2 regions of the Comamonas sp. B-9 genome follow, and region 2 is predicted to be linked to the other one. Evidence: riboswitches for the same ligand, from Rfam matches in the RefSeq annotation. Region 2 holds a riboswitch; the other holds the start of a gene.
What was found. Region 2 has a riboswitch for cobalamin ahead of H928_RS28860 (TonB-dependent siderophore receptor). Riboswitches for the same ligand answer to the same signal wherever they lie in the genome.
Positions count from the first base shown of each region.

Region 1 (15,713 bases), on a different contig from region 2:
CAGCAGCAGCACCAATTGCACCCGGCGCACCGGCACGCCTAGCGCAGCCGCCGACTCGCTGCCAAAGCTGAAGGCATCGAGCGCGCGCGTGTGCAGCAGGCACAGCAGCAGGCCGGTGATCGCAATGCAGGCCGTGAGCACGGTATCGGGCCAGCGCACGCCGCTCAGGCTGCCCAGCAGCCAGAACATGATGCCCCGGGCCTGCTCGGCGCTGCCCGACTTGGTGATGATGAGGGAGGTCAGCGCATTGAAGAGCTGCGAGCCAGCAATGCCGGCCAGCACAATCTGGCCGCTGTTGCGCAGGCCGCCGCTGCCGGCGGCGTGGGCCAGCAGGGCCACCAGCGCAAACGCGCAGAGCGCACCAAAAAAGGCGCCTACGGTCATCGATATGGCGCCCGCACCGATGCCCACGACAGTCACCAGCACTGCGCCGGTGGAGGCCCCGGCCGAGATGCCGAGCAAATAGGGCTCGGCCAGCGCATTGCGCAGCAGCGATTGCAAAATGACGCCCGAGACCGCCAGGCCCGCGCCGCAGCTGGCCGCCACCAGCGCCCGGGGCAGGCGGTAGTTCCAAACAATGCCCTGGCTGATGGGATCGATGGCATAGCTGGCACCTGCCAGCTTGTTGGCCAGCACCTGCAGCACCAGGCTGGGCGACAGCGCCGTCTCGCCAACGGCGATGCCCAGCGCCACGCTCAGCAGCAGCGCCAGTGCCGCGCCCAGGCACCAGGCGGCCCCATGCAGCGGCCTGCGCAGCGCCGATGGGCGCGCTGATGCCGTTGCCACCATCATGCAAGGCCTTGCATCAGCGGCTGATCAACGCGCGGCCGCCGGGCCGAGCTTGCGTACCGCATCGCTGATCTGCTCCATGCCATCGACCAAGCGGATCGAGCCTTGCAGCGCATCGGCATCGACAATGACGATGCGGTTGTTCTTGACGGCATCCATGTGCTGGGTGACCGGGTCCTTCTTCAAGAACTCCAGCTTCTTTTGGTAGTCGTCCGCAGGGAAGCGGCGGCGGTCCATGCGGGCGATCACCAGGATCGATGGATTGGCCTTGGCAATGGTTTCCCAACCCACGGTGGGCCACTCTTCGGACGAGTCGACGATATTGCGCAGGCCCAAGGTCTGCAGCATGTAGCCGGCAACCCCGTTCTTGCCCGCCATGTAGGGGTCGATGGCCAGATCGGCGCTGGAGAACCACAGCGCAGCCGTCAGATGGGGCTGCTGCGCGGCCTGGACCTTGGCGACCGCCTTGGCCTGGCGCTCGCGCAGGTCCTTGACCAGGCGCTCGCCCTGGGGCTGCACATCAAAGAGCTGTGCCAGTTGGGTGATGCTCTTGTAGAGCGCCTGCACATCGTAGGCCGCGGTGCGGGTGCCATCGGCGCCCTTGAGGTTGTTCTTGCCTTCGCAGTCGGAGGGCATCGCATAGGTGGCAATACCCAGGTCATGGAACTGCTCGCGCGTGCCCACGACGCCGTCCTTGCCGACCATCCATTCAAACTGCGACACCACCAGCGCCGGGCGCTTGCCGATCACCGACTCGAAGCTGGGATCGTTGTCCGCCAGGCGCGGCACCTTGTCATTGATGGCCTTGAACTGGGGCAGCACGGCATTGAACCACAGCGAGGTGCCCACCAGCTTGTCGCCCAGGCCCAGCGCATACAGCATCTCGGTGCCGGCCTGGCCGATGGTGACGACCGACGCAGGCGCCTGCTTGAGAGAGACCTCGTAGCCGCAGTTGTGCAGCTGCATCGGATAAGGGGCGGCCCAGGCGGACAGCGGCATGAATACACAGGCAGCCAACAGGGCAGGCAGCGCAAAACGGCGAACAGGCATCGGAATCGTCTCTCCAGGTAGAGGCTGGGCATGCGGGCCGTGCGAGCCGATCCGGTGCGGGCTGCTGCCCGGTGGAGCCAGGACAGCCTTGCGCAGACGAGACGCTGCTCACCGCCCGGACACCCCGCCGGTCATGATCAAAACACACGCACATCCGCCATGAATGGGTTTGCTGCAGCGGCGCTTGCGACGTTCGCCTTGCAGCGCGCACAACCGGCGGCATGCCTGTTTCTCTGTGCAAACCGGGGGCTTGCCAGTGGCTTGTGAATGCATAACCTTGGCAGGTCTCCTGACTGGCCGGTCTGCGCAGACCATCGCCTTCCCGAACCGCAGTTCAGTGGCGCATGGATGGCCTGCTCGCGGCCTACAGTTGCGGGGGCAGTTCCGTTTGGGGCGCTGGCTGCCGGCTCGCGCGCCCTGGATTCCCTCATGCCCCGGCACCCTGCCGTGCGCATGTTCTTGCGAAACCAAAGTGGCTGTACTGTAGCCGATTTACAGGGCCTGCATGCTAAGCTGCAGGCCGTTTGATGGCCATGAACCACCCACCCACTACACCCAGCGCATACGGCATCCGCCGCGTTGACCATCTCGCGCCGGTGGCAGCCTTTTTGCAGGCGGCGCGCCAGGCCATGTTTGGCGATCGGGTCGATACCAGCACACCGCAGGCCGATCTGCGCGACTTTGCCTCGGTCTATGCACCGCCCGGCGGCTGCATGCTGGCGGCCTGGCAGGGCGACCGCATCATCGGCAGCATTGCCTACCGCGCCTATGACGGGCGCTTTGCCCACCTGGCCGTGCCCAGCGCAGGCACCGCCGAGGTGGTGCGCCTGTATGTGGATCCGGCCTGGCGCCGCCAAGGCCTGGCTGGCGAACTGTTCGCGCAGCTGCGGCAGCGGGCGCTGCAGCAGGGTGTGCAGCGGCTCTACCTGCACACGCATCCTTTTTTGCCGGGCGCACAGGCCTTTTGGCAGCGCCAGGGCTTTGTCAGCCTGCACCAGGATGCCGACCCGCTGTGGCAAACCATTCATATGCAGCAGGTGCTGCAGGCCGGTCCCACTCCGACCCATCCGCTACGGACGTAAAAAAACCACCGCATGCGGTGGTTTTCCTGTGGCAGTTGCGCAAACAGCGGATCAGCGCTTCTTGCGGTATTTTTGCAGGGCGGCAATCTGGGCGGCCATGACAGACAGCTCGGATTGGGCCTTGGCCAGGTCAAGCTCGCCCTTGGCGTTCTTGAGGGCTTCTTCAGCCTTTTGCTTGGCTTCAACCGCTTTTTGCTCGTCCAGGTCCTTGCCGCGCACAGCGGTGTCGGACAGCACGGTCACGCAGTCGGGTTGCACTTCGAGAATGCCACCAGCCACGAAGATGAACTCTTCGCCGCCGTCGGCCTTCTCAATGCGCACCGAACCCGGCTTGATGCGGGTGATCAACGGCGTGTGGCGGGCGTAGATACCGAGTTCGCCCATTTCACCAGGCAAAGCCACAAAGCGGGCTTCGCCGGAGAAAATGGATTCTTCAGCACTGACCACATCAACGTGGAAGGTGTTCATCTTTGATCCTCAGAGTGAAAAAGAAACTAGTTCGCGAGAAGGGCTGCGTGCGGCAGCCCGTTCTGCAAAGCTTAGATCTTCTTCGCCTTCTCGATGGCTTCGTCGATCGTGCCAACCATGTAGAAGGCTTGCTCGGGCAGGTGGTCGCACTCGCCGTTGACGATCATCTTGAAGCCGCGGATGGTTTCCGACAGCGGCACGTACTTGCCTGGAGCGCCCGTGAACACTTCAGCAACGTGGAAAGGCTGCGACAGGAAACGCTGGATCTTGCGAGCGCGGGCCACGACGAGCTTGTCTTCGGGAGCCAGTTCGTCCATACCCAGAATCGCAATGATGTCGCGCAGTTCGGTGTAGCGCTGCAGGGTACCCTGCACTTGGCGGGCTACCGAGTAGTGCTCTTCACCCACCACTTGGGGGTCCAGCTGGCGGCTGGTCGAAGCCAGGGGGTCCACCGCAGGGTAGATACCCAGCGAAGCGATGTCACGCGACAGCGCCACGGTGGAGTCCAAGTGGGCGAAGGTCGTTGCTGGCGATGGATCGGTGTAATCGTCCGCTGGCACGTACACGGCCTGGATCGAGGTGATCGAACCCACCTTGGTCGAGGTGATACGCTCTTGCAGACGGCCCATTTCTTCGGCCAGCGTAGGCTGGTAGCCCACGGCCGAAGGCATACGGCCCAGCAGTGCGGACACTTCGGTACCGGCCAGCGTGTAGCGGTAGATGTTGTCCACGAAGAACAGCACGTCCTTGCCTTCGTCACGGAACGCTTCAGCCATGGTCAGGCCGGTCAGCGCAACGCGCAGACGGTTTCCTGGTGGCTCGTTCATCTGGCCGTACACCATGGCAACCTTCGAGTCGTTGAGCGACTCCTGGTTCACCACACCGGCGTCCGACATTTCGTGGTAGAAGTCGTTACCTTCACGGGTACGCTCACCCACGCCGGCGAACACGGACAGACCGCTGTGCGCCTTGGCGATGTTGTTGATGAGCTCCATCATGTTCACGGTCTTGCCCACACCGGCACCACCGAACAGACCGACCTTACCGCCCTTGGCGAACGGGCACACCAGGTCAATCACCTTGATGCCGGTTTCCAGCAGTTCCTGTGCAGGGGCCAGCTCGTCATAAGCGGGCGCCTTGCGGTGGATGGAAGCGGTCAACGACTGGTCCACAGGACCGCGTTCGTCGATGGGGTTACCCAGCACGTCCATGATGCGGCCAAGGGTTGCCTTGCCCACGGGCACGGTGATCGCCTTGCCGGTGTTGGTGACCATCAGGCCACGCTTGATACCGTCCGACGAGCCCAGCGCAATGGTACGCACCACGCCGTCGCCCAGCTGCTGCTGCACTTCCAGCGTCAGGGCAGTGCCTTCGAGCTTCAGTGCGTCATACACGTTAGGCACGCTGCCATGGGGGAACTCAACGTCCACCACCGCACCGATACATTGAACAATCTTGCCTTGTACTTGAGCCATTTGTTGCTCCAATATTGATTTCAGTCGAGCTGTATTACACAGCCGCGGCGCCTGCGACGATTTCCGACAACTCGGTCGTAATCGCAGCCTGACGCGTCTTGTTGTAGATCAGCTTCAACTCGTTGATGACGTTGCCGGCGTTGTCGGTAGCGGCCTTCATGGCCACCATGCGTGCAGACTGCTCGGAAGCCATGTTGTCTGCAACGGCCGAATAGATCAGCGACTCCGCATAACGCACGAGCAGCTCGTCGATCACACTTTGCGCATCGGGCTCGTAGATATAGTCCCAGCCGTGGGATGCAGCCGGTGCCGAGCCCTGGATCGCTTCTTGCGACAGGGGCAGCAACTGCTCCACAACCGAGTCCTGCTTCATCGTATTGATGAACTTGGTGTAGCACAAATAGACCGCGCTCAGCTTGCCCTCAGCGTACTGGTCGAGCAAAACCTTGGCCGGGCCGATCAGCGCATCCAGATGCGGCGTATCGCCCAGGGCGGTAGCGTTGGCCACCACCTTGACACCGACGCGCGTCAGAAAGCCCAGACCCTTGCTGCCAATGGCCACGGCTTCCGTGCTGACACCCGCAGATTGCAGTTCCTTGAGCTTGTTCGTCACGGCACGCAGCACATTGGTGTTCATGCCGCCGCACAGGCCCTTGTCAGTCGTCACCACGATCACGCCCACCTTCTTGACGTCATTCGACACCATGAAGGGGTGGACATATTCGGGGTTTGCCTGGCTCAGGTGAGCTGCAATTGCGCGAATCTTCTCGCTGTATGGACGGGCTGCCTGCATCCGCTCCTGCGCCTTGCGCATTTTGGATGCGGCAACCATTTCCATGGCCTTGGTGATCTTCTTGGTGTTTTCCACCGATTTGATCTTGCCGCGTATTTCCTTGCCTGCTGCCATGATGACTCCTCGACCGGATTAAGCGAAGGACTTCTTGAATGCAGTGATGGCTGCAGTCAGTTCAGCTTCGTCCTTGCCTTCCTTGTCGAAAGCCTTCTTCTCGTTCAGACGGTCCACCAAGGCGCCGTAGCTGGTCTTGAGGAACTGGTGCAGACCCGATTCAAAGGACAGAACCTTCTTGACTTCGATGTCGTCCATGAAACCCTTGTTCACGGCAAACAGCGACGAAGCCATCAGAGCGACAGGCAGAGGGCTGTACTGGGCTTGCTTGAGCAGCTCGGTCACGCGGGCACCGCGGTCCAATTGCTTGCGGGTTGCATCGTCCAGGTCAGAAGCGAACTGTGCGAAAGCAGCCAGTTCACGGTACTGCGCCAGGTCGGTACGGATACCGCCGGACAGGCCCTTGATCAGCTTGGTCTGAGCGGAACCACCCACGCGGGACACCGAGATACCGGCGTTGATAGCGGGACGGATACCGGCGTTGAACAGGCTGGTTTCCAGGAAGATCTGGCCGTCGGTGATCGAGATCACGTTGGTAGGCACGAAGGCCGACACGTCACCCGCTTGGGTTTCGATGATAGGCAGAGCCGTCAGCGAACCCGTCTTGCCCTTGACTTCACCCTTGGTGAAGGCTTCCACGTAGTCCGCGTTCACGCGGGCTGCGCGCTCGAGCAGGCGGCTGTGGAGATAGAACACGTCGCCAGGGAACGCTTCGCGGCCTGGTGGACGGCGCAGCAGCAGCGACACTTGGCGGTAAGCCACGGCTTGCTTGGACAGGTCGTCATACACGATCAGGGCGTCTTGGCCACGGTCGCGGAAGTACTCACCCATCGTGCAACCCGAGTAGGCCGACACGTACTGCATCGCAGCGGATTCAGAAGCGGTAGCGGCCACGACGATGGTGTATTCCATCGCGCCGGCTTGCTCCAGCGCACGCACCACGTTCTTGACCGACGAAGCCTTCTGACCAATGGCCACGTACACGCAGGTAACGCCTTGGCCCTTTTGGTTGATGATGGCGTCGATCGCGACAGCGGTCTTACCGGTCTGGCGGTCACCAATGATCAGCTCGCGCTGGCCACGGCCCACGGGCACCATCGCGTCGATGGACTTGATACCCGATTGCAGGGGCTGATCCACGGATTGACGGGCGATAACACCAGGCGCAACCTTTTCGATCACGTCGGTCATCTTGGCGTTGATAGGACCCTTGCCGTCGATAGGCTGGCCCAGTGCGTTCACCACGCGACCCACCAGTTCTGGGCCCACGGGCACTTCCAGAATACGGCCGGTGCACTTGACGATGTCGCCTTCCGAGATGTGGGTGTATTCACCCAGAATCACGGCGCCAACAGAGTCACGCTCCAGGTTCAGCGCCAGACCGAAGGAAGGTTGACCGTCGGCGGTGGCTGGGAATTCCAGCATTTCGCCGGCCATCACATCGGACAGGCCGTGCACGCGCACGATACCGTCGGTCACCGACACCACCGTACCTTGGTTACGGATATCGGAATTGCCTGACAGACCCTCAATGCGGCTCTTGATCAGTTCAGAAATTTCTGCGGGATTGAGTTGCATTACTCACTCCTTTTCATGGTTTAGCCGAATCCTCGAACTGCATTACGCAGTGAGGGTTGCTTTCATTTGTTCCAGACGGGCCTTGACCGAGGTGTCAAGCACCTCGTCACCCACCACAACGCGAACGCCGCCAATCAGCGACTCGTCCACGGTGGTGCTCAGATTCAGTGGGCGGCCAAAGCGTTTTTCCAGCACGGTGCCCAGCGCATTCAATGCGGAGTCATCCATGGGGAAGGCGCTGTACACCAGCGCATCCGACGAACCGTTGTTACGGTTCACCAGCGCGCGAAATTGCGAGGCCACTTCAGGCAGCGCATCCAGACGGCGGTTTTCCACCACCGTGCGCAGGAAGTTGCGCGCCAGGTCTGACAAGGCCCAACCGCGTGCCAGCGTCACACCGGCCATCACATCGATCACCTGTTCGTTGGTGACGTTGGGATTGTCGGCCAGCAGGCGCATTTCCGGATCGGCGGCAATCGCCGCCAGTTCGTCCGTCCAAGACAGGGCGTCGCTCAAGCCGGCACCTTTTTCGGTGCAGGCCTTGAACAAGGCTTCAGCGTAAGGACGGGCAATGGTGGCGAGTTCTGCCATTTCGTTGCTTCCTTACAGCTCAGTCTTCAGGCGATTGAGCAAATCACTGTGTACCGCAGGATTGACTTCCTTGCGGAGAATCTGCTCAGCACCCTTGACAGCCAAAGCTGCAACTTGCTCGCGCAGCGATTCGCGCGCCTGGATCACTTGCTGCTCGGCATCTGCACGAGCGGCGGCAATGATCTTGTTGCCTTCTTCGGTAGCACGGGCCTTGGCCTCTTCTACGATTGCTTGGGCACGACGGTCTGCGTCCGCGATACGCGACGCTGTCTCATTGCGGGTTGCGGAAAGTTCTTCCTCAACGCGCTTGTTCACAGCTGTCAACTCGGACTTTGCCTTATCGGCAGCAGCAAGACCATCGGCGATTTTCTTTGCTCGCTCATCCAACGCCTTGGCAATAGGTGGCCACACGAATTTCATCGTGAAGAGCACCAGAATCAAGAAGACAATGGCCTGAACGAACAGGGTCGCGTTAATACTCACGGCAACACCTTTCTATCTACGGCGTTGATCGGAGCTTAGGCCAGTTGGAATGGGTTGGCGAAAGCGAACAGCAGAGCGATAGCAACACCGATCAGGAATGCAGCGTCGATCAGACCAGCCAAGATGAACATCTTGGTTTGCAGTTCGTTGATCAGCTCAGGCTGACGTGCCGACGATTCCAGGAACTTGCCGCCCATCAGAGCAATACCGATCGAAGCGCCGATAGCGCCCAGACCAACAATCAGACCACAAGCCAGAGCGACGAGACCGAGAACGTTTTCCATGATGACTCCTGAGAAAAAAAAGAAAGGTTAAGAGAAAAAGGAAAGGGAACAGTTAGTGAGCTTCATGTGCCTGGCCGAGGTAAATCAGCGTCAGCATCATGAAAATGAAGGCCTGCAGAGTAATCACCAGAATGTGGAAGATCGCCCAGATCGTGCCTGCAATGATGTGCCCCACGGGGAGCAACACACCAGAGAGCGACATAGCGGCTGCGCCACCCATCAGGGCAATCAGCATGAACACCAACTCACCAGCGTACATGTTGCCGAACAGTCGCATACCGTGCGACACCGTCTTGGCAACGTATTCAATAATCTGCATCAGCAGGTTGACGATGCCGAGGATCACGGCAAAGACAGGATTCTTGCTGGTACCAAAGGGTGCGGACACCAGTTCGTGCGCCCAGCCGCCCAGACCCTTGATCTTGACGCTGTAGTACAGGCACAGGATCAGCACGGCCGTCGACAGACCCAGGGTGGTCGACAGATCGGCGGTAGGCACGACACGCAGATAAGCGTGGTGGTCACCGGTGGCACCTTGCCACAGCAGCGGCAGCAGGTCGACCGGCAGCATGTCCATCGCGTTCATCAGGAAAATCCAGACGAAGACGGTGAGCGCCAGAGGAGCGATGAACTTGCGCGATTGGGCATTGTGGATATTGGCCTTGGCCTGGTTATCCACCATCTCGACCAGCATCTCGACTGCGGCCTGGAAACGACCAGGCACGCCGGAGGTAGCTGTGCGTGCTGCCAGCCACATCACGAAGATGCCCAGCACGCCCAAGATCACGCTCACTGAGATCGAATCAAGGTTGACCACCGAGAAATCGATGATCGACTTTTGCTTGATATTCTGAAGATGCTGCAAGTGGTGAACGATGTATTCACTTGCAGTGGGTGCATTCGCTTCTGCGGCCATCGGACAACTCTTCTTCTCAATTACAAAATTTTTGCAGATCTGGTCAGCAGCCAAAGCGCCAACCAGTACGTCTTCATCACTACAACCAGACCCAACACCAGCGCCAACCAGTTGAGTCCCGGCACCACCAGTGGCGCCAGCAGTAGCAGCACCACGGTCAGCACCAATTTTGCGATCTCCAAACCAAAGAACCGGACCATCGCAAGATTCTCTTGCCCAGCCCCCAGATGCAGCCGCAATCCACGTGCAAAAAAGGCAGCAGGAATCACCACCGCCGCCGCACCGTATGCCACCGACCACATCCATCCGGCCCGCTGCGTCACCAGACCCACCAACACGGTGAGCACCACCCCGACGACCAGCTGCCACTTCACCACACGCACCACCGATACCGGCGGATGGCGCTGGCGCCACTCTGCTGCTTCTTGTGCAGTCAGGGGCTTGAAGTCCGATTCTTCGGCCACATGTTCTTCTTGTGGAGCATTTGTTGTCATAGTGTTGGCTCCCGGGCAGAACAACCTAGCCAAAGCCTGCGATTATAAGGATAAACCCGTTGCAAACGGGAAGCGTTTTGTTGCGCGTCTGTTTTTTTGCGGCACACAAGCCTCCCTACAGCCCCTTTTGGCGTCAGTTGTATCCGACAAATTCCACACCAGGAAGATGGCTTATCGTCTGATGGCACATCACTTGCAAGCTTCTGTTTTAATAGCAAAATGAGCACCAATACACCTGCTGCAGACCCCAGCGATTCCGGCACCGATCCTCGCAAAGATTCCCTGATCGAATACCCCTCAGACTTTCCGATTAAAGTGATGGGGCTCAATCAGGACGGCTTTGTCCACGCGGTCACCGCCATCGCCAAGGAACACGACCCCTTCTTTGATGCCAGCAAGATAGAGTTGCGCCCCAGCAGCGGCGACAAGTACCTGGGCGTCACCATCACCGTGACGGCCACCAGCCGCGAACAGCTGGACAACCTCTACCGTGCGCTCACCTCCAGCCCCCTGGTCAAGGTCGTACTGTAAGCGGGCCTTGTTGTCACCTTTGTGAACCTTGCCGGCCCTTGGTGGCCGCTTTTCGCCATGCAGACCCGCTTTCTTGGCCAGGCCGATTACGAGCCCACGCTGCAAGCCATGCAGCAATTCACTGCGCAGCGCACGCCGCAAACGCCCGATGAGCTATGGATTTGTGAGCATGCGGCCACTTTCACCCAGGGCATTGCGGGCCTGCCCAGCCATCTGTTGCATACAGGCGACATTCCGGTGGTGCAAACCAACCGGGGCGGCCAGGTCACCTACCATGGCCCGGGGCAAGTGGTCGCTTACCCGCTGATCGATCTGCAGCGCGCCGGCTACTTCGTCAAAGAATATGTGTTTCGCATCGAAGAGGCCGTGATCCGCACCCTGGCCTCTCTGGGCGTGACCGGCCACCGCGTGGCGGGGGCCCCGGGCATCTATGTGCGCCTCGATGACCCCTTCTCCCACGCGATGCTGGCCCAGCGCCCGGTGCAGCGCGATGGCGCCAGCCCCGCAGCCGAGCCGGTGTTTGACGGCCTGGGCAAGATTGCCGCCTTGGGCATCAAGATCAGCCGCCACTGCAGCTACCATGGTGTGGCCCTGAATGTAAAGATGGACCTGGAACCCTACCACCGCATCAACCCTTGCGGTTATGCCGGGCTGCAAACCGTCGATCTTTCTACAATTGGGGTTAACGCCGACTGGGAGGACGTGGCCAAGACCTTGGCGCGCGAGCTGTCCTCCCGCTTGGCGACTGCCGGTTCTGCATAAGCGGGTGCCGCAGCGCACGCCCTATTCCCCACTAAGGGGCGGCGCAGCAGCCTCGGGCCGTTCTTGCTCAGAGCCTACGGCCCCTCCGGGTTTGTGCGTGCCTCTCGCACAGAACGCGGTGAAACAACTAAAGTGAGCATCATGAGCACCAATGAAGTCGTGCGCGAAGCACAGTCCGCTGCCACCTACAACCCGCTGGCCAAGCAAAAGGCGGCCGCCAAACTGGCGCGCATCCCCGTCAAGGTCCAGCAAGCCGAGGTGCTGAAAAAGCCCGATTGGATCCGCGTCAAGGCCGGCAGCCCCACGACCCGTTTCTACGAGATCAAGGACATCCTGCGCCAGAACAATCTGCACACCGTCTGTGAAGAGGCCAGCTGCCCCAACATTGGCGAGTGCTTTGGCAAGGGCACGGCGACCTTCATGATCATGGGTGACAAGTGCACGCGCCGCTGCCCATTCTGCGACGTGGGCCATGGCCGCCCCGACCCGCTCGATCTGAACGAGCCGCTGAACCTGGCGCGCACCATTGCCGCGCTGCGCCTCAAGTACGTGGTGATCACCAGCGTCGACCGCGATGACCTGCGCGACGGTGGCTCGGGCCACTTTGTCGAGTGCATCAAGAACATCCGCGAGCTCTCGCCCACGACCCAGATCGAGATCCTGGTGCCGGACTTCCGCGGCCGCGATGACCGCGCGCTGGAAATCCTCAAGGCCGCCCCGCCCGATGTGATGAACCACAACCTGGAAACCGCACCGCGCCTGTACAAAGAGGCCCGTCCCGGCTCCGACTACCAGTTCAGCCTGAACCTGCTCAAGAAGTTCAAGGACCTGCACCCTACCGTGCCAACCAAGAGCGGCATCATGGTGGGCCTGGGCGAGACGGACGAGGAAATCCTGCAGGTGATGCGCGACATGCGCGCCCACAACATCGACATGCTGACGATTGGCCAGTACCTGGCGCCCTCGAACAGCCACCTGCCCGTGCGCCGCTATGTGCACCCCGACACCTTCAAGATGTTTGAAGAAGAGGCCTACAAGATGGGCTTCACCCACGCCGCCGTGGGTGCGATGGTGCGCTCGAGCTACCACGCTGACCAGCAGGCACACGCAGCTGGCGTTTGACCCCCTCAACGGCTATTGAGGCAAGAGGCTGCACCCCGGCAACAGGGTGCAGCCTCTTTGGTTTGCGGGCTGGTATCAACCCAGCGCAGCGGCGCTCGCGACCACCACCGCATACAGGTCACCAATGGTGGCCATTGCACCCTGGTGCAGCTGCTCAGCAGAGACCGCACCGGCAGCCGATTGCAGTGGCCGGGTAGCGCAGGCATTGGCCACGACGGTGGCACGTTTGCCGCGCAGGAAGGCGCCTTCGGCAGTGAAGGTGACGCACATATGGCTCATGAAGCCGATGATCACCAGCTGCTCGTTGCCGGCAGCCTCGACCTCCTGGGCCAGGTCGGTGTTGTGGAAGGAATTGGGAGCGGTCTTGACAACGACGGGCTCCCCGGCTTGCGGCGCCACGCTGGCATGGATCTGGCCGATCTCGGCGCGGATGTCATAGGGTGAGCCCTCGCCGCCATCGTGCTGCACATGGATCACCTTGGCGCCCACAGCGCGGGCCTGGGCCAGCAGGCGGGATGCGGCGTCCAGCGCCGGCTCCCAGCCTTCGAGCGCCATCACGCCCCGGGTGTAGGTGTTCTGGTAGTCCACCAGAATCAGGGTCGACTGGGCCAGGACGGCGGGCTTGGCGTCGAGTTGGTTGAGTTCGCGTAAAGTGCGGGTATGCATGGTGCTTGCCTTGTTAGGAGGTTGCTGCCACCGGCAGTGGTGGCGGCATGGAGGCATCTTAGGGACAGCCCCCGCAGCGGACAATGCCGTCTTTGCCGCAGAAACCGACACCGGCCTCGAATGAAAGAACGCATGCCGCACCCTGAACGCTTGATGGTGATCGTGTTGTTTGACCGGGTTGACCTGCTCGACATCAGCGGCCCGCCCGAGGTGTTTGCGCTGCTGCAGCGCGAGATGGACGCGCCCTGCGGCTACCAGGTGCTGCTGGCGGCCGAGTCGCTGGAGCCGGTGACCACGGCTGCGGGCGTGCGCGTGCTGCCCGACATACGCCTCTCCAGCCTGCAGCACCAGGCCATTGACACCTTGATCGTGCCGGGCTCGGTCAACACCGATGCCCAGGGCCGCGTGCAGGCGCTGGCCGATCCGGCCGTCGTGCAGTGGGTGCAGACGCTGGCGGGCCAGTCCCGGCGCGTGGCCTCGGTCTGCGTCGGCGCGCATATCCTGGCAGCCGCCGGCCTGCTCAGCGGCAAGGAGGCCACGACACACTGGTCCACCGCCGCGCAGCTGGCCCAGGACCACCCGGACATCCGCGTGGATGCCGACCGCATCTACATCCAGCAGGGCCGCATCTGGACCGGAGCGGGCCTGACCACCTGCCTGGACCTGGCGCTGGCCCTGGTGGCCGAGGATTTTGGCAATACGCTGGCGACGCGTGTGGCGCGCCAGCTGGTGATGTTCCTGAGGCGCCCCGGCGGCCAGAGCCAGTTCAGCGTGATGCTCGAGCCGCTGTCGAGCACGCGCCGCATGGACAAGCTGCGCCAGTACATCGCCGAGCACCTGGGCCAGCCGCTGTCGATGCCCGACCTGGCCGAGCAGATGCATGTGAGCGACCGGCAGCTGGCCCGCATCTTCAAGACCGAGCTGGGCATGACGCCGGCCGCCTACCTGGAAGCGGCGCGGGTGGAGGCGGCCCGCCAGCAGCTCGAAGCCACCGATGCCCCGCTGGAGCGGGTAGCCCAGACCTGCGGCTTCAACACCTCCGACACGCTGCAGCGCGCGTTTCGCCGCCAGCTGGGCACCACGCCGGGCCAGTACCGCAGCCGCTTTCGCACGCCCACAGAATGAGTCGGGGCCGAGGCCTTTAACTCTCCAGCACGCCAGCCGGATCTTCTGACGCAATCACCTGCTGGGCCCAGCCCACCAGGCGCCGCGTGTCGGCCCGCAGCACCTGCTGCTTGATGGCCAGGATCTGCGCGGGCTGCATCGAAAAGCTGCGCAGGCCCAGGCCCAGCAGCAAGCGGGTCATCGCGGTATCGCCGGCCATCTCGCCGCAGACGCAGACATCCTTGCCGGCGGCATTCGCCGCCTGGATGACCTCGGCCACCAGGCGCAGCACGGCGGGGTGGAAGGGGTCGTAGAGCTGCGACACCGCCTCATCGGCCCGGTCGATCGCCAAGGTGTACTGGATCAGGTCGTTGGTGCCGATCGAGAGGAAATCGAAGTACTTCAAAAAGGTGCGCACCGTCAGCGCTGCGGCCGGTATCTCGACCATCGCGCCGAGCTTGACCAGGCCCTGGGGCACATTGCGCTCGCGCAGCTCCTGCGAGGCTTGCTCGACCAGTGCCAGGGTCTGCTTGATCTCGCTGACATGGGCGAGCATCGGAAACAGCAATTGCACCGGGCCATGCGCTGCTGCGCGCAAGATGGCGCGCAGCTGGGTGCGGAACATGTCCGGATCAGCCAGGCTGAAGCGGATGGCGCGCAAACCCAGCGCCGGGTTGAGGTAGTAGTCCTTGGGCTGGGCCTTGTCCAGCGGCTTGTCGGCGCCCACGTCGAGCGTGCGGATCGTCACCGGCATGCCCTGCATGCCTTCGAGCGCCTCGCGGTAGGCGCGGTACTGCTCTTCTTCATCGGGCACCTTGCCGCCCCGGCCCATGAAGAGAAACTCGGTACGGAACAGGCCCACACCCACGGCACCGGCTTTCACCGCCGCCGGGCCATCGCCGGGCTGCTCGATATTGGCCAGCAGCTCGATGCGCTCGCCATCGATGGTGATGGACGGCGTATCGCGCAGGCGCGAGAGGCGCTCGCGCTCCAGGCGCATCTGGCGCTGCTTGAAGCGGTACTCCTCCAGCAGGATCGGCGAGGGGTCGACAATCACCTCGCCGGCATCGCCGTCGATGATGACCCAGTCATCGGCGCGGATCAGCTGGCTGGCCGTGCGGGCACCCACGACGGCCGGAATATCCATGCTGCGCGCGACGATGGCGGTGTGGCTGGTCTTGCCGCCCACCGCCGTGACAAAGCCGGCAAACACGCTTTGCTTGAACTGCAGCATGTCGGCGGGCGAGAGGTCATTGGCGATCAGCACCATCGGCGCATCGCGCTCATCGGCCACCCAGTCGTGCTGCCCCTCCTGCACGCCCAGCGGCGTGCTGACCGGCGCCGCCACCGGGCTGGAGACGCCGCGCATATGGCGCAGCACGCGCTCGACCACCTGCTCGAGGTCGCCCTT
Region 1 is NZ_APCR01000567.1:9,513-25,225, reverse strand. Features, by position in the region: gene H928_RS0105635 (iron ABC transporter permease) at 1-792, opposite strand, end outside; gene H928_RS0105630 (ABC transporter substrate-binding protein) at 817-1,839, opposite strand; cobalamin riboswitch at 2,101-2,326, opposite strand; gene H928_RS0105625 (GNAT family N-acetyltransferase) at 2,373-2,921, shown strand; gene H928_RS0105620 (F0F1 ATP synthase subunit epsilon) at 2,973-3,389, opposite strand; gene atpD (F0F1 ATP synthase subunit beta) at 3,461-4,864, opposite strand; gene atpG (F0F1 ATP synthase subunit gamma) at 4,899-5,771, opposite strand; gene atpA (F0F1 ATP synthase subunit alpha) at 5,790-7,349, opposite strand; gene H928_RS0105600 (F0F1 ATP synthase subunit delta) at 7,392-7,940, opposite strand; gene H928_RS0105595 (F0F1 ATP synthase subunit B) at 7,953-8,423, opposite strand; gene atpE (F0F1 ATP synthase subunit C) at 8,459-8,707, opposite strand; gene atpB (F0F1 ATP synthase subunit A) at 8,760-9,623, opposite strand; gene H928_RS0105580 (ATP synthase subunit I) at 9,644-10,117, opposite strand; gene H928_RS0105575 (YbeD family protein) at 10,337-10,648, shown strand; gene lipB (lipoyl(octanoyl) transferase LipB) at 10,706-11,410, shown strand; gene lipA (lipoyl synthase) at 11,552-12,532, shown strand; gene H928_RS0105560 (cysteine hydrolase family protein) at 12,608-13,198, opposite strand; gene H928_RS0105555 (GlxA family transcriptional regulator) at 13,331-14,323, shown strand; gene ptsP (phosphoenolpyruvate--protein phosphotransferase) at 14,340-15,713, opposite strand, start outside.
Region 1: it holds a riboswitch for cobalamin, as region 2 does, so the genes downstream of both, H928_RS0105630 (ABC transporter substrate-binding protein) here and H928_RS28860 (TonB-dependent siderophore receptor) in region 2, are expected to answer to the same signal.

Region 2 (15,713 bases):
CAGCCATTCTTTATGCCTTCAACCGTGTCTGAAAAATCTCTGCTGCTCATCCAGGTCGGCACACCGCCCGACGATATCCGTGCCCAGGTCGGCGATTTGCCGCTGTGGTTTTCCACCGTCCTCGCCGCTGGGCCCGCCTTCAAGGTGGTGCGGGTGTTCGAGGGCGAGGCCTTGCCGCCGCATGATGCACACAGCGCCGCGATCATCACCGGCTCCTGGGCGATGGTGACGGACCTGCTGCCCTGGAGCGAGGCGACCGCCCAATGGATACGGGAGGCGATGGCGCGTGACATGCCGCTCTTTGGCATTTGTTACGGGCACCAGCTGATGGCCCATGCGCTGGGTGGCCGGGTGGATTACCACCCGCAAGGCCGCGAGATGGGTTGCCTGGATATTGATCTGCTGCCAGGCGCAGAGCACGAGGCCTTGCTGGTCGGCTCAGGCCCGCATTTCAAAGCCAACCTGACCCATATGCAGACGGTGCTGGAGCTGCCGCCCGGCGCCCGGGTACTGGCCCGCTCGGCCCATGATCCGCACCAGGTCGTGCGCTATGGGCCCCATGCGGTGTCCACCCAGTTCCATCCGGAGTTCAGCCAAACGGTGGCTGCCGCCTGCATCGAGCTGCGCGCGCAGGTGCTGCAATCTGAAGGTTTTGAGCCGGCGGCGATGCTGGAGCAGCTGAGCGACACGCCCGTGCCCCAGCAGATGCTGCAGCGCTTTGTGGCCGCCTATGCCAGCCAGCCAGCAGCTGCGCTGGCACTGCAAGCGGCCCAGGTGCCTCAGGCCGAGACGATCTTGACGGTATAGCCCTTGCCGGAGGCGATCACCTCCAGCAGGCGGTCGATATTGGGGTGCGCGCCGGGGCGGGCCTTGGCGTCGTCCGTGTGCTCGGCAAAGATCGTGAGGCCTTCTTCGGCCGCTGCCACATTGATGCCGCCATGCTTGGCGGCCAGTGCGTTGTAGACCTTGGCCGAACCCGCCTTGCCGGGGGCATTGGGAATGGTGGCTGCAACTTGGCCTTCGGCATCGATCAGTTGCAGCTCGGCGATATGGTCGATGGAGGGCAGGGACTGGAGGTTGTCAGCAAAAGCCATGGGGATTCCTGGGCGCAAAGGTGGTATCAAAAAAATAGCTGCCGGTGCTTATTGCATGGGCAGCTCACGGGTTTTGTATTATGCAACAGCGCTTGCCGCCAACGGGGGCAGGGCGGTGCTGGCAGCGCTCCTCGCGCGCATTAGCCCTGGGCCTTGACCAGGTCCATGATAAAGCGCCAATGCGCCTCGTCCACCGGCGTGATCGACAGGCGATTGCCTTTTTGCAGCACGCGCATGTCTTGCAGCTCGGGGTACTGGCGCAATGCAGCCACCGAGATGGGCTTGATCTTGCGCAGTGCCTGCACATCGAGCATCAACCAGCGCGGGGCCTCCGGCTTGGACTTGGGGTCATAGTATTTGGACTGCGGGTCAAACTGGCTGGAATCGGGCCGCAGCCGGCCTGCAATGCGGGCGATGCCGTAAATACCGGGCTCGGCGCAGCTCGAATGCCAGTACAGCACACCGTCACCCACCTGCATGTCATCGCGCATGAAATTGCGCGCCTGGTAATTGCGCACCCCATCCCAGGCAATGGTGGCATCAGGGGCGCTGAGCGCATGGTCGATCCCATATTCGTCCGGCTCGTTTTTCATCAGCCAGTAGCGGGGGGATGCAGCGTTCATGGTGTTTGTTGGTGAAGGAGAGGGAGCCATTGGGTGGCACGGCCTGGAGCCAGCCGCGCATGCATGCGCCATGCTAAACGATGCGCCGGCGCTGCTGCTGCCAGCACAGCCATGCGGGCCTGCGGATCACCGGCGGCGTTTATACGAGACAAGCCACAGCGGAATTGGCGGCAACATAGTACAATAGAGAGCTTTGCAAGCTTTTATAGCTTGGAGGCGCTCGCTGCCCTGGCAGCTGCGCCGTCAATATTGTGTGGGATGCTGGCTGTTGCGCCCCGTTGTCGGGCTGGCAGATATCCGCTTGGTTGCCTTGCAGACCCTTGCCCCTTGGGTGGCGAGAGTTGGCATGGCCCTCCCGAACCATGGAGAGAGCCACCGCTTGTTGGTGGCACTGAGAACAGCATGGCGAACCGGTTTCGCACATGCACCACTAGACAAGGATTCGTCGACTTATATGGCTAAAGAAGAACTGATTGAGATGCAGGGCTCCGTGACCGAAGTGCTGCCCGATTCGCGCTTTCGCGTGAAGCTGGACAACGGCCACGAGCTGATCGCTTACACAGGCGGCAAAATGCGCAAGCACCACATTCGCATTCTGGCCGGTGACAAGGTGTCGCTGGAGATGTCGCCCTACGATCTGAGCAAGGGCCGCATCACTTTCCGTCACCTGCCTGGCCGCGGCCCGGCACCGACCCAACAACGTTAACCGCATGGGTGGAGGCCGCTGTAAAAAAATCGTCAAATACGAAATGCAGCTGCCAAAACCCTGGTTACAATAACGGCTTAGTCGGAGCGTAGCGCAGCCTGGTAGCGCATCTGCTTTGGGAGCAGAGGGTCGCGAGTTCGAACCCCGCCGCTCCGACCATTCCATTTAAAAACCTGTTGCATGCAAATGCAGCAGGTTTTTTTGTTTTGGCGATTCTTGGCAATTTGCGATATCGCGCGGTTTATTCAGATGGAGTGCCGGCAAGCATCTTTGGCAACCATCTTTCACATTCTGCTTCATGCATGGCGCTTGGCGCGGCCCTCTCGTTTTTGCTGCGCAGCGGGCAGGGCGGCTGTCTCGCCAACCGCCCCGGCAGATGAAAAGTTGTCAAAGTAATCATTTTTCGCCGGAAGTGGCTCCGGCTCGATATACAATAACGGCTTAGTCGGAGCGTAGCGCAGCCTGGTAGCGCATCTGCTTTGGGAGCAGAGGGTCGTGAGTTCGAATCCCACCGCTCCGACCATCCTTATCGAAACCTGTTGCACGCAAGTGCAGCAGGTTTTTCGTTTGGGCGGTGCTGCAAAAGGGCGAAGTACCGCCCGCCATTCAGCTTGGTCTATGGCTTGATGAGCCAGGCAATCAACCAGATGGTGATCGCCATCAACATGGGGGGATGATGCCCCTCTTCATCACCGGGAATGTGCCCACCCGGATACATATATTTACCGGCTCCCTGCGCGTTGATTTTGCTGCATTCTTCGCTGAAACAGCCAGTGCCTAGCAGAAATCGGGCCTGATTTTCTGCTGCCAAGAACGCTACAGGTAGCGTACACTCAAGCCCATAGACACCATATGTAGTGTCCACCGCTTCCCCCACAGGTTTATTGATGCTGGTCTCGCGCCAGCCAAAACGCGCCAGCCATGCCTGGCGCGTTTTGGCGCGGGACTGCCGCGTCTTGCGCCCGTGGTCCTGCGTTTTTTATCCCATTAGAAACATCGCAAATGAACCAGACAAGCACTATGAGAGTCACCAAGCGTGACGGTCGCGTTGAGCCTATCGACCTCGACAAAATCCACCGGGTGATTGACTGGGCGGCCAAAGGCCTGAGCAATGTGTCGGTCTCACAGATCGAGCTGCAGTCGCATATCCAGTTTTATGACGGCATCCGCACCGATGCGATCCATGAAACCATCATCAAGTCTGCGGCCGACCTGATCTCCGAAGACGCACCGGACTACCAGTACGTGGCAGCGCGCCTGGCGATCTTCCACCTGCGCAAGATCGCCTTTGGCCAGTTCGAGCCGCCGCACCTGTACGACCATGTGCAAAAGCTCACCGAGCTCAAGAAGTACGACCCGCACCTGCTGGCCGACTACAGCCGCGAAGAGTACGACGAGATCAATGCTTTCATCGACCACTGGCGCGATATGGACTTCTCCTACGCAGCCGTCAAGCAGCTCGAAGGCAAGTACCTGGTGCAAAACCGGGTGACCAAGCGCATCTACGAAAGCCCGCAGATCCTCTACGTGCTGGTGGCGATGAGCCTGTTTGCCAAGTACCCGGCCGACCGCCGTCTGCAGTACATCAAGCGCTTCTATGACGCCGTCTCGCGCTTCAAGATTTCGCTGCCCACGCCCATCATGTCGGGCGTGCGCACACCGCTGCGCCAGTTCAGCTCCTGCGTGCTGATCGAGTGCGATGACAGCCTCGACAGCATCAACGCCACCACCAGCGCGATTGTGAAGTACGTCTCGCAGCGCGCCGGTATCGGCATCAACGGCGGCCGCATCCGCGCGCTGGGCAGCGAGATCCGGGGCGGCGAGGCGCAGCACACCGGCTGCCTGCCTTTCTTCAAGATGTTCCAGTCGGCCGTCAAGTCCTGCTCGCAGGGCGGCGTGCGCGGTGGTGCCGCCACCTTGTTCTACCCGCTGTGGCACCTGGAAGCCGAGTCGCTGCTGGTGCTCAAGAACAACCGTGGCGTCGAGGAAAACCGCATCCGCCATCTGGACTACGGTATCCAGATCAACCGCATGCTCTACCAGCGCCTGATCAAGGGCCAGAGCATCAGCCTGTTCTCGCCCCATGATGTGCCCGGTCTGTACGAGGCCTTCTTTGCTGACCAGAACAAGTTCGAAGAGCTGTACGTCAAGTACGAGGCCGACGAATCCATCCGCAAGCGCACCCTGCCAGCGGTGGAGCTGTTCTCGCTGATGATGCAAGAGCGCGCCAGCACCGGCCGTATCTACATCCAGAACGTGGACCATTGCAACACCCACAGCCCGTTCAACCCGGCCGTCGCTCCCGTGCGCCAGTCGAACCTGTGCATGGAAATCCTGCTGCCCACCAGCCCGCTCGAAGACATCAAGGACGAGAACGGCGAAATTGCGCTGTGCACCCTGTCCGCCTTCAACCTGGGCGCGCTCGAATCGACCGACGAGCTCGAAGAGCTGGCCGACCTGATCGTGCGTGCACTCGATGCGCTGCTGGACTACCAGGACTACCCGGTGGCCGCCGCCCGCATTGCGACCGAAAAGCGCCGCTCGCTGGGCGTGGGCGTGATCAACTACGCCTACTACCTGGCCAAGAACGGCGTGCGCTACTCCGACGGTTCGGCCAATGGCCTGACCCACCGTACCTTCGAAGCCATCCAGTACTACCTGCTGAAGGCCTCGGTGCAGCTGTCGCGCGAGTTCGGCCCTTGCACCGCTTTTGCCGAGACCAACTACGCGGCCGGCATCCTGCCGATCGACACCTACAAGAAGGACATCGACGCGCTGACCGATGAGCCCCTGCACCTGGACTGGGAAACCCTGCGCGCCGAGATCAAGACCCACGGCCTGCGCAACTCGACCTTGACGGCGCTGATGCCATCCGAGACCTCCAGCCAGATCGCCAACGCGACCAATGGCATCGAGCCTCCACGTGGATTTGTGTCGGTCAAGCAGTCCAAGGACGGCATCCTGCGCCAGGTGGTGCCGGAGATCGATCGCCTGAAGGGCCAGTACGAGCTGCTCTGGCAAATGCCCAACAACGATGGCTACTTGAAGCTCGTAGGCCTGATGCAGAAGTTCGTCGACCAGTCCATCTCGGCCAACACCAACTACGACCCACAGCGCTTTACCGATGGCAAGGTGCCGATGCAGCAACTGCTCAAGGACCTGCTGCAGGCCTACAAGTTTGGTGTCAAGACCCTGTACTACCACAACACCCGTGACGGTGCCGAAGACATGCAGGGCGCAGCCGCAGAAGACGACTGCGCCAGCGGCGCCTGCAAGATCTAAGCGGAGAGAAGGCGATGGCATACAGCACCTTCTCCAAGGTCGACAATGACCAGCTCAAGGAACCGATGTTCTTTGGCAATTCGGTCAATGTCGCCCGCTACGACCAGCAGAAGTACCCGATCTTCGAGAAGCTGATCGAAAAGCAGCTCTCGTTTTTCTGGCGCCCTGAGGAAGTAGACATCACGCAGGACCGGATCGACTACCAGAACCTGCCCGACCACGAAAAGCACATCTTCATCAGCAACCTGAAGTACCAGACGCTGCTCGACTCCATCCAGGGCCGCAGCCCCAACATGGCCTTCCTGCCGCTGGTGTCGCTGCCCGAGCTGGAGACCTGGATCGAGACCTGGGCGTTCTCCGAGACCATCCACTCGCGCTCCTACACGCACATCCTGCGCAACATCGTCAACGATCCTTCGGTGATCTTTGACGACATCATGCGCAACGAGAGCATCAAGCTGCGTGCGGGCGATATCTCGTCCTACTATGATGACCTGATCCGTGATGCCATGCTGCACGCCCAGCTGGGCGCAGGCAGCCACACGATCAATGGCGTGGTGCACCAGATTGATGTGTACCAGCTCAAGAAGAAGATGTACCTGTGCCTGATGAATGTGAACATTCTGGAGGCCATCCGCTTTTATGTGAGCTTTGCCTGCTCCTTCGCGTTTGCCGAGCGCAAGCTGATGGAGGGCAATGCCAAGATCATCCGCCTGATTGCCCGCGATGAGGCGCTGCACCTGACCGGTACCCAGCACTTGCTCAACATCATGCGCTCGGGCCAGGACGATCCGGACTTTGCCAAGATCGCCAAAGAGACCGAGCAGGAATGCTTTGAGATGTTCAAGACCGCGGCCTTGCAGGAAAAGCAGTGGGCCGAGTACCTGTTCCGCGACGGCTCGATGATTGGCCTCAACAAGGACATCCTGAGCCAGTATGTGGAGTACATCACCAATATCCGCATGACCGCGATCGGGCTCAAGCCCGCGTTCGAGAACGCCAAGAGCAACCCGATCCCCTGGATCAACACCTGGCTGTCGTCCGACACCGTGCAGGTGGCCCCGCAAGAGGTGGAGCTGAGCTCTTACCTGGTGGGCCAGATCAACGCCGAAGTCTCGCTCGATGACCTGAGCGGAATCGAGTTGTGACCACCGTCAGCACCACGGACACCCTCATACGCGTGCTGCCAGGGGAGACCCTGCTCGAAGCGCTGGAGCGCACGGGCCACGATGTGGAGTACCAGTGCCGTGGTGGCTATTGCGGCAGCTGCCGTCTCACCTTGGTGGAGGGCGAAGTCGTCTACACCCAGGAGCCGCTGGCCTTTGTCGGACCCAATGAGGTGGTTCCCTGCTGCTGCATGGTCAAGACCCCCATCAAGGTGGAATGCAGCCTGCGGCAAGTGGAAACCAGCGCTGACGATAAGAGCCAGCTGGCCCTGGATTTGTAATTCTTCTGCTGTTCTGCGTACAGGCCCCAAGCTTTGCTTGGGGCTTTTTTTGTGGCTGAATCCGGTGCCTGAATGCGGTATATCGCTAAGGCCTGGCGCGCCTATAGCCTCGCATTTTTTGCTGTCCTTCCAAGCTTTACACAAGCATCTCTTGGCGGTTTTACAGCACCTGTCCGCCCTGATTGGTGCAAGCTGCCGCCGCATGGTGCAGCAGCGCGCTGGCCTGGTGCATCGGCCACCCAAAACCAGGCATTGCTGCGCTGCTGCAGTGCATGGCCACCGGGTTAGCGCGTAATGGTTTTTACCCGCGAAGCACAGCTTGTGCCCGCCCTCGAATTTCTTGTTTGCGCCGACTGGGCGATCACTTGATCATCGCTGCCAGGTCAGAGCTTCTGATCCACACAGCTTGCATGATTCGGAGATACCAGATGGCAACAAGCCAAGTCATACGCGCCGGGGCAGACATCGGCGGCACTTTCACAGATATCGCGCTCGAGGTCGATGGCGTCCTGTTCAGCGAGAAGGTCCTGACGGACTATGAAAAACCTGAGCGCGCCATCGTCACCGGCCTCAAACAGGCGGCAGCCCAGGCAGGCATTGCGCCAGCGCAGATCGGCACGGTGATCCACGGCACGACCCTGGCCACCAACTCGCTGATTGAGCGGCGCGGCGCCAAGACCGCCTTCATCACCAGCGAAGGTTTTCGCGATGTGATCGAGATGCGCAACGAGGGCCGTTTTGAGCAGTACGACCTGGCCATCCAGCTGCCCGCGCCGCTGATTGCCCGCAACCACCGCTATACCGTGCAAGGCCGGCTTGATGCCAAGGGCCAGGAGCTGCAGCCGCTCGATGAGGCAGAGGTGCAGGACGTGATTGCCCAGCTGCGCGAGGGTGCGTACGACAGCGTGGCCGTGGGCCTGATGCACAGCTACAAGAACCCGGCCCATGAAAAGCGGGTGCGGGCGCTGATTGTAGAGGCGCTGCCCCAGCTGTCGGTGTCCATCTCCAGCGAGGTGTCGCCGCAGATCCGTGAGTTCGAGCGCTTCAACACCGTCTGCGCCAATGCGTATGTGAAGCCGCTCATGTCCTCCTACCTGCAGCGCCTGGCCCAGGCCTTGGTGGAAGAGGGCATGCATTGCCCGCTCTACCTGATCCACTCGGGCGGCGGGCTGATGTCGCTGGCCAATGCGGCCGAGTTCCCGGTGCGCCTGCTCGAATCCGGCCCAGCCGGTGGCGCCATCTACGCCAGCGATTTTGCGGCCAAGTACGGCCAGGACAAGGTGGTGTCTTTTGACATGGGCGGCACCACCGCCAAGATCTGCCTCATCGACCAGCATGTGCCCAAGACGGCGCGCGTGTTTGAAGTGGCGCGCAGCTACCGCTTCAAAAAGGGCAGCGGCATGCCGATCTCCATCCCCGTCATCGAGATGATCGAGATCGGCGCGGGTGGTGGCTCCATCGCCCATGTGGACGACATGCGCCAGGTGCGTGTGGGGCCGGAGAGCGCGGGCTCGGAACCCGGCCCTGCCAGCTACGGCCGGGGCGGCACGCGCCCCACGGTGACCGATGCCGACTTGCTGCTGCACAAGCTGGACCCGGCACGCTTTGCCGGCGGCAGCATGCGGCTGAACATGCCTGCCGCGCAAGACGCCATGGCCACCCATGTCGGCCAGGCGCAAGGCCTGGACGCGGTGCGTGCGGCCTACGCCGTGGCCGAAGTGGTGGACGAGAACATGGCCAATGCCGCGCGCATGCATGCCGTGGAGTCCGGCCAGGACCTGGAGGCCTACACGATGATCGCCTACGGTGGCGCAGCGCCGTTGCATGCGGTGCGGCTGTGTGAAAAGCTGGGCATCCATCGCCTGCTGATCCCGACGGGCGCCGGCGTGGGCTCGGCCATCGGCTTTTTGCGCACCCCCTTTGCCTATGAGTCGCTGCGCAGCTCGGTGATGCGCATGAGCCAGTTCGATGGCGAGGCCGTCAATGCCATGCTGCGCGAGATGGAGGTCGAGGTGAGCGCCTTTTTGCACGACACCGGCTACGACGGCGAGACCGTCAAGGAGCTGCGTGCCTTTATGCGCTACTGCGGCCAGGGCTGGGAGATCCCTGTGTCGGTGCCTGTGCAGCACTTTGACCCGGACAGCGTGCCCGCGCTCAACGCGGCCTTTGTGCAGAACTATGTGGCCTTGTTTGGCCACGCGATCGACGGGCTCGATATCGAAGTGGTGAGTTGGGCACTGTCCTTGCGTTCCAAGACCTTGCCGCCGGCCAAGGCCGAGCTGCAGCAGGGCGGCACGCCCCAAAAGGGTGCCGGGATGGTGCTGGACCGCCGCGAGGTGTTTGACGGCAAACAGGGCCAATTCTATGCCTGCGATATCTATGAGCGCCTGGGCTTGCCAAGGGGGCAGGCCGTGCCCGGCCCGGTGGTGATTGTGGAGAAGGAAACCTCGACCTATGTGAGCCCGGGCTTCAAGGTGGTGCTGCAGGCAGATGACTGCATGCTGGTCGAGCGCATGGACAGCGGAGTGTGATCATGGCAAACAATACAGACGTTCATTACCAAATCATGTGGAACCGCCTGATCTCGGTGGTCGAAGAGCAGGCGGTCACCTTGATCCGCACCGCCTTTTGTACCAGCGTGCGGGAGGCGGGCGATTTGTCGGCCGGCGTGTTCGACAAGCAGGGCCGCATGATGGCCCAGGCCGTCACCGGCACGCCCGGCCATGTGAATTCCATGGCTGAGTCGGTCGCGCATTTCGCCAAGCGCTTTGAGCGCAGCACCTTGCAAGATGGCGATGTGCTGGTGACCAACGACCCCTGGCTGGGCACCGGCCACCTGCACGACATCACCGTCGTCACCCCGGTGTTTTATGGCCGCGATGGCCACAGCGACCATATCGGCTACTTTGCCGCCACCGCCCATGTGGTGGACATCGGCGGGCGCGGCTTTGGCCCGGACGGCAGCGATGTCTACGAGGAGGGCCTGTGCATTCCGCCGATGAAGTTCTTCCGCGCAGGCGCACTCAATGAGGACCTGATCGAGATCCTGCGCAACAACGTGCGCGAACGCGACCAAGTGATTGGCGACTTCCATTCGCTGGCCGTCTGCAATGCCACCGGCATGCGCCGCCTCAAGGGCATGCTGGCCGAGTTTGAACTGCGCGACCTGGAAGACCTGGCTGGCTTCATCTTTGAGAACAGCCAGCGCGCCACCCGCGAGCGCATCGCCGCCTTGCCCGATGGCACCCAGCGCTATGCGATGACCGTCGATGGCTATGAAAAGCCCATCGAACTGGTCGTTGCGGTGGAGATTGCGGCCGACAAGCTGCGCGCCGACTTTGCCGGCACCTCGGACCCGAGCCGCTACGGCATCAATGTGCCGCTGACCTACACCAAGGCCTATGCCTCCTACGCGCTCAAATGCGCGATTGCGCCGGAGATTCCCAACAACTGGGGCTCGCTGGAGCCCTTTGAGATCAGCGCGCCGGAGGACTGCATCCTCAATGCCCACCGCCCGCGCCCGGTCTCGGTGCGCCATGTCATCGGCCACCTGATCCCCGATGTGGTGCTGGGTGCGCTGCAGCCCATTTGCCAGGGTGAGATTCCGGCCGAAGGGGCCAGCTCGCTGTGGAACCTGCAGATGCGCTTCAAGGGCATCACCCAGGCGACGCGCAACCAGCAGCACGAGATCCTGATGTTCAACACCGGCGGCACCGGTGCGCGGCCCTCGAGCGACGGCCTTAGCGCCACCGCCTTCCCCAGCGGCGTGCAGGCCATGTCGGTCGAGGTGACCGAGAGCATCGGCCCCATCATCATCTGGCGTAAGGAGCTGCGCCCCAACTCGGGCGGCGCCGGCCGCTGGCGGGGCGGCCTGGGCCAGCGCATCGAGGTGGGCTCGGCAGAAGGCTTTGAGTTTGACCTGAACGCCATGTTCGACCGCGTGCATTTTGCAGCGCGCGGCCACAACGGCGGCCAAAGCGGTGCACTGGGCAAAGTGTCGCTGGATGACGGCACCGCCTTGCGCGGCAAGGGCAAGCAGCAGATCCCGGCCGGGCGCCGTTTGATTCTGGACTTGCCCGGCGGCGGCGGCAACGGCGATGCGGCCCAGCGCCCGCCAGCCTTGGTGCAGCGCGATGTGGACTACGGTTACATCAGCGCCGAGCAGGCAGAGGCGGACTACGCCCATGCCAAGCGGCTGACGCCGGTCTGATCGCATGACGATGGCCAGTGGCCCAGCCGCTGGCCCGTTCTCCACTTTTTCTCTCACTGAAGAACTCAAGGTAGCTCGATGCGCACACACAATCCCATGGCAGATGGCTTTGCCGCCCCAAGTGCAAGCCTTTCGGACTGGTCGTCCCCCCAAGCGGCGGTGGCGCCGCGCGCGGTGCAATCCAAGGAGCTCAACCGCGTGGTGCTGGCCTCGGTGGTGGGCAGCTTTGTCGAGTGGTTCGAGTTCTCGGTCTACGGCTACCTGGCAGCAGTGCTGGGCAAGGTGTTCTTTGCCACCAGCTCGCCCACCATGCAGATCACCGCCTCCTGGGCGGCCTTTGCGATTGCCTTTTTTGCCCGCCCCATTGGCGGCATCTTCTTTGGCTCGCTGGGCGACAAGTACGGCAGAAAGCGGGTGCTGACCATCACCATCATCATGATGGCGATCTCCACCTTCCTGATCGGGGTGCTGCCCGGCTATGCGAGCATCGGCATTGCCGCGCCGCTGCTGCTGATCGTGCTGCGCCTGATGCAGGGGCTGTCGGCCGGGGGCGAGGCCAGTGGCGCGGCCATCTTTGTGGCCGAGTACTGCCGCGACCGCAACCGCACCTTGCTCACCAGCTGGGTGGAAGTGGGCTGCATGGCCGGCTTCTTCTTCGGTGCCTCGGTCTCGGCCATCCTGACGGTGTTTTTCAGCGCCGACCAGATCCTGGACTGGGCCTGGCGCATTCCGTTTCTGATTGCGCTGCCGCTGGGCGCCATTGGCCTCTATATCCGCAAGTACCTGGAAGAGACCCCCACCTTCATGGCCATGAAGCAGCAGCATGACGCACTGGCCCAGGCGAGCTGGAAGGTGCTGTTCGCCACCCACAAGAAGGAGCTGTTCCAGTCGGCCGGCATTATCATCGTGACCAATGTCACCTTGTTCACCGTCGTCACCTACATCCCGACCTACTTTGTCAGCGCGCTGCATGTCGATGTGGCCACCGGCCTTAAGCTCTCGCTGGGCCCGCAGCTCTTTTTGGTGGTGATGATCCCCATCATGGGCCTGCTGGCCGACAAATTCAGCCGCAAGGCGATGATGATCGCTGCGAGCCTCGCGATTGCGGTACTGGCCGTGCCTTGCTTTCACCTGCTGCTCGAAGGCAGCACCGCCGCCAAGATCTCGTCCTTGATGGTGCTGAATTTCTGTCTGGCCATGCTGCTGGGCAGCATCTACTCGATCATTCCTTCGATGTTCCACACCAGCGTGCGCTTCAAGGGCATGGCACTGAGCTACAACGTGGCCGTGGCGATGTTTGCCGGCACCGCGCCGATGATCAACTCCTGGCTGATTGCCCAGACCGGCAATCCGGTCGTGCCCGCCTACTACCTGATCGGCGCGGCAATCATCGGCCTCGTGGCGCTGGTCAGCAGCCGGGACCGCACCGGTCTGCCGATGCATGGCGATCCGGTGCAGTAAGGCCATGCGCTGCTGAGCGCTGCGCCAGCCCGAACGCATCCCTTATGGATGCGTTTTTTTATGCATCAGCGGGGCAGGGCGCAGCGGGCAAGAGCGCTGGCATGCCGGCCCGCTGGGCGCCGGGCTGCGACCTATAATCATCGGCAGCCCGGGCGTTCCTCCCTCCTGCCCGGCGCCCCTCCATGAAATACAAGCTACCGCCCCTGCAGCCACTGCGCGTGTTCGAGTCCGTCTACCGCCATGGCTCCATCCGCAAGGCGGCCGATGAGCTGTGCCTGACGCCGCAGGCCGCCAGCCAGCAACTCAAGCAGCTGGAAAGTGCGCTGGATGTGCAGCTGTTCGAGCGCGGCGCGCGGGGCCTGGCGGCCAGCGCCGAGGCGCAGACCTTGTACCACTATGTGGAGCAGGGGCTTGATGCGCTGAGCCAGGGGCTGGAAGCAGTGCGTTCCCACCACAAGGATGCGCAGTTCCATATCCAGGTCAGCCCGTATTTTGCAACCCAGTACCTGATCCGCTCGCTGCCCTCGTTCACCAAGGATTACCCGGAGCTCGACCTGCGCATCTCCATCGGTGTGGAGCTGCCTTCGTTCGATAGCAGTGATCTGGACGCAGCCATTGTCTGGGGCTACGGCGGTGTGGACCATCTCGATGAAACGCCGCTGCTCGAAGACCTCAAGGTCATCGTCGCCACGCCCCAGCTGCTGGCCCAGCACCCGGTGGAGAGCGCGCAGGATTTGCCGCACCACCGGCTGATATCGCCGCTGACGCACAACAGCCTGTGGCAGGACATTTATGCGATGCTGGGCCTGGATCCTGGCGGCAAGCATGTCAGCCCCATGCTGCTGCACACGCACGATGCGATGCTGCAAGCGGTGCTCAGCGGGCAGGGCGTGGGCCTGCTGTCCTATGTCGATGCGCTCAGCTATATCCACAGCGGCAAGCTGCTGGCTCCCTTTGGGGCCGAGCTGCTGCGCCAGCTGCCGATGGACAGAACGCCCAAGTTCCACCTCTACACCCGCCGGGGCGGGGGAGAGCGCCCGATCCAGGCGAGCTTTCGGCAGTGGCTGCTGGGCCAGCTGCGCAGCACTGACTTTATCGGCTATGCGACGCGGCTGCCGCAGGGCTGATACAGCCACTGGGGCATGCGCTGTATCGCCCAGCTGACACCGGCCTGGACGAAAAGGCGCTGCCCGGGCCTGCGGCTGGTACACTGGCTGCGCTTTGAAAAAAGCCTATCTACAGGTGCTTGTATTGCACAAGTGAAACGGGAACAAGGTCGGGAGTGCGCTCCCCCAAGCCTTGGCTGCCCCCGCAACGGTAGACAGGAAACGTAGCCGATGCGGCCCGCTCCCACGCGGGCCCAGTCACTGGGGTTGAAAGAGTGTCCACGCCTGCCAGGCAACAAGACGCCCGCATCCTGGGAAGACCGGCTACCGGGTCAGCGCCTGCGCTGCACCGCCTGTAAGCCCGGAGACCGGCCTGTTCCTAGTCGCAGTGCGCGCTGTGCCTCTGGCCAGCACGTGCTCTCTCAACTGTCTGCGGGGTGTGGACGGCGGTTCTTCGCGCGACCCCGTCCTGGGGGTGACCGCGTGCAGTGCAGCCCCCGCATCAGGCAGTTAGCGCCTTTTGTTCAAATGACTGCAGTTCCCTTTCCGAAAAACCGGCTCCTGGCTGCCCAGCGGCTCTCGTCCTCCCTGCGCCTCGTTGGCAGCTCCTGTGTTCTGTGCCTGCCCGCCTTGGGCATCGCAGTGGCCCATGCCCAAGAAGCCTCACTGCCCGAAGTGGTGGTGAGCGACCAACGCAGCGAGCCCAATGCGCTCCAGCTGCCTTCCACCTCGGCCAGCAAGCTGGCCGTGCCGCTGCAGGACCTGCCCGCCAGTGTCAGCTCGGTCTCGGCCGTGCAGGTGCAAGAGCGTGCCGACTACGAGGTGGTCGATGCCGTGGGCCGCAGCGTGGGCCTGAGCGCCAATGGCACCCCTGGCAATGGCGGGCTGTCGTTCTCCAGCCGGGGCTTTACCGGTGTCAACTCGGTGGGTGTGGCCGAAGACGGGCTGAGCCTGGGGGTCGCAGCCGGCACCGTGGCCTATCCCAATTCCAGCTGGGGCTATGAGCGCTTTGATGTGCTGCGCGGCCCCGCATCGCTGATGTACGGCAGCGGCACCATGGGCGCTACGGTGAACGCGGTGCGCAAGGAACCCAGCCGCATCACATCGACCGAGGTGCTGCTGGGCGCCGGCTCCCACGGCACGGCCCGTGCGGGCCTGGGCAGCACCGGCGCGCTGAGCGACAGCCTGAGCTACCGCCTGGATGTCTACGGCGATCGCAGCGATGGCGAACGCCAACTGGGCAACAGCGACAGCAAGAAGATCATGAGCGCCATCCGCTGGCAGGCGAGCAGCGATCTGCGCCTGGACCTGACGGCCGATGTCAGCGACCAGCGGCCCGAGCGCTACTTTGGCACCCCGGTGGTCGATGGCAAGCCGGTGGCGGCGCTGCGCGACCGCAATTTCAACTTTCTTGACAGCGACATCCACTACAAGGACCAGCGCTACAAATTGAAGGCCGAGTGGAACGTCAGCGAGGCGCTGGTGCTGCGCAACGAGACTTACCATATGAAGGCCGACCGCCACTGGAAGAACATCGAAGGCTATGACTACGATGCCAGCACCCGCATGGTCCACCGCTACGACTACCTGGAGATCGGCCACGACCTGGAGCAAAGCGGCAACCGCCTGGGCGCCGTGTTCAAGCCTGGCCAGCATGAGATTGCGATGGGCTGGGATGTATCGCAGGCCAAGTTCACCGCCCTCAACAGCTCGCCCTATACCGGCGAATCCGATGTGCCGCTGACTGGCGGCACCAGTGGCTACTGGGACAGCCCGGACCCCTA
Region 2 is NZ_KE148643.1:11,602-27,314, reverse strand. Features, by position in the region: gene H928_RS28875 (glutamine amidotransferase) at 25-807, shown strand; gene H928_RS0119770 (DUF2322 family protein) at 780-1,094, opposite strand; gene H928_RS28870 (EVE domain-containing protein) at 1,235-1,717, opposite strand; gene infA (translation initiation factor IF-1) at 2,172-2,423, shown strand; tRNA gene H928_RS0119755 (tRNA-Pro) at 2,506-2,582, shown strand; tRNA gene H928_RS0119750 (tRNA-Pro) at 2,870-2,946, shown strand; gene H928_RS31750 (hypothetical protein) at 3,040-3,234, opposite strand; gene nrdA (class 1a ribonucleoside-diphosphate reductase subunit alpha) at 3,444-5,705, shown strand; gene nrdB (class Ia ribonucleoside-diphosphate reductase subunit beta) at 5,720-6,853, shown strand; gene yfaE (class I ribonucleotide reductase maintenance protein YfaE) at 6,850-7,152, shown strand; gene H928_RS0119725 (hydantoinase/oxoprolinase family protein) at 7,581-9,683, shown strand; gene H928_RS0119720 (hydantoinase B/oxoprolinase family protein) at 9,686-11,362, shown strand; gene H928_RS28865 (MFS transporter) at 11,441-12,823, shown strand; gene H928_RS0119710 (LysR substrate-binding domain-containing protein) at 13,006-13,950, shown strand; cobalamin riboswitch at 14,047-14,321, shown strand; partial or broken gene H928_RS28860 (TonB-dependent siderophore receptor) at 14,458-15,713, shown strand, end outside.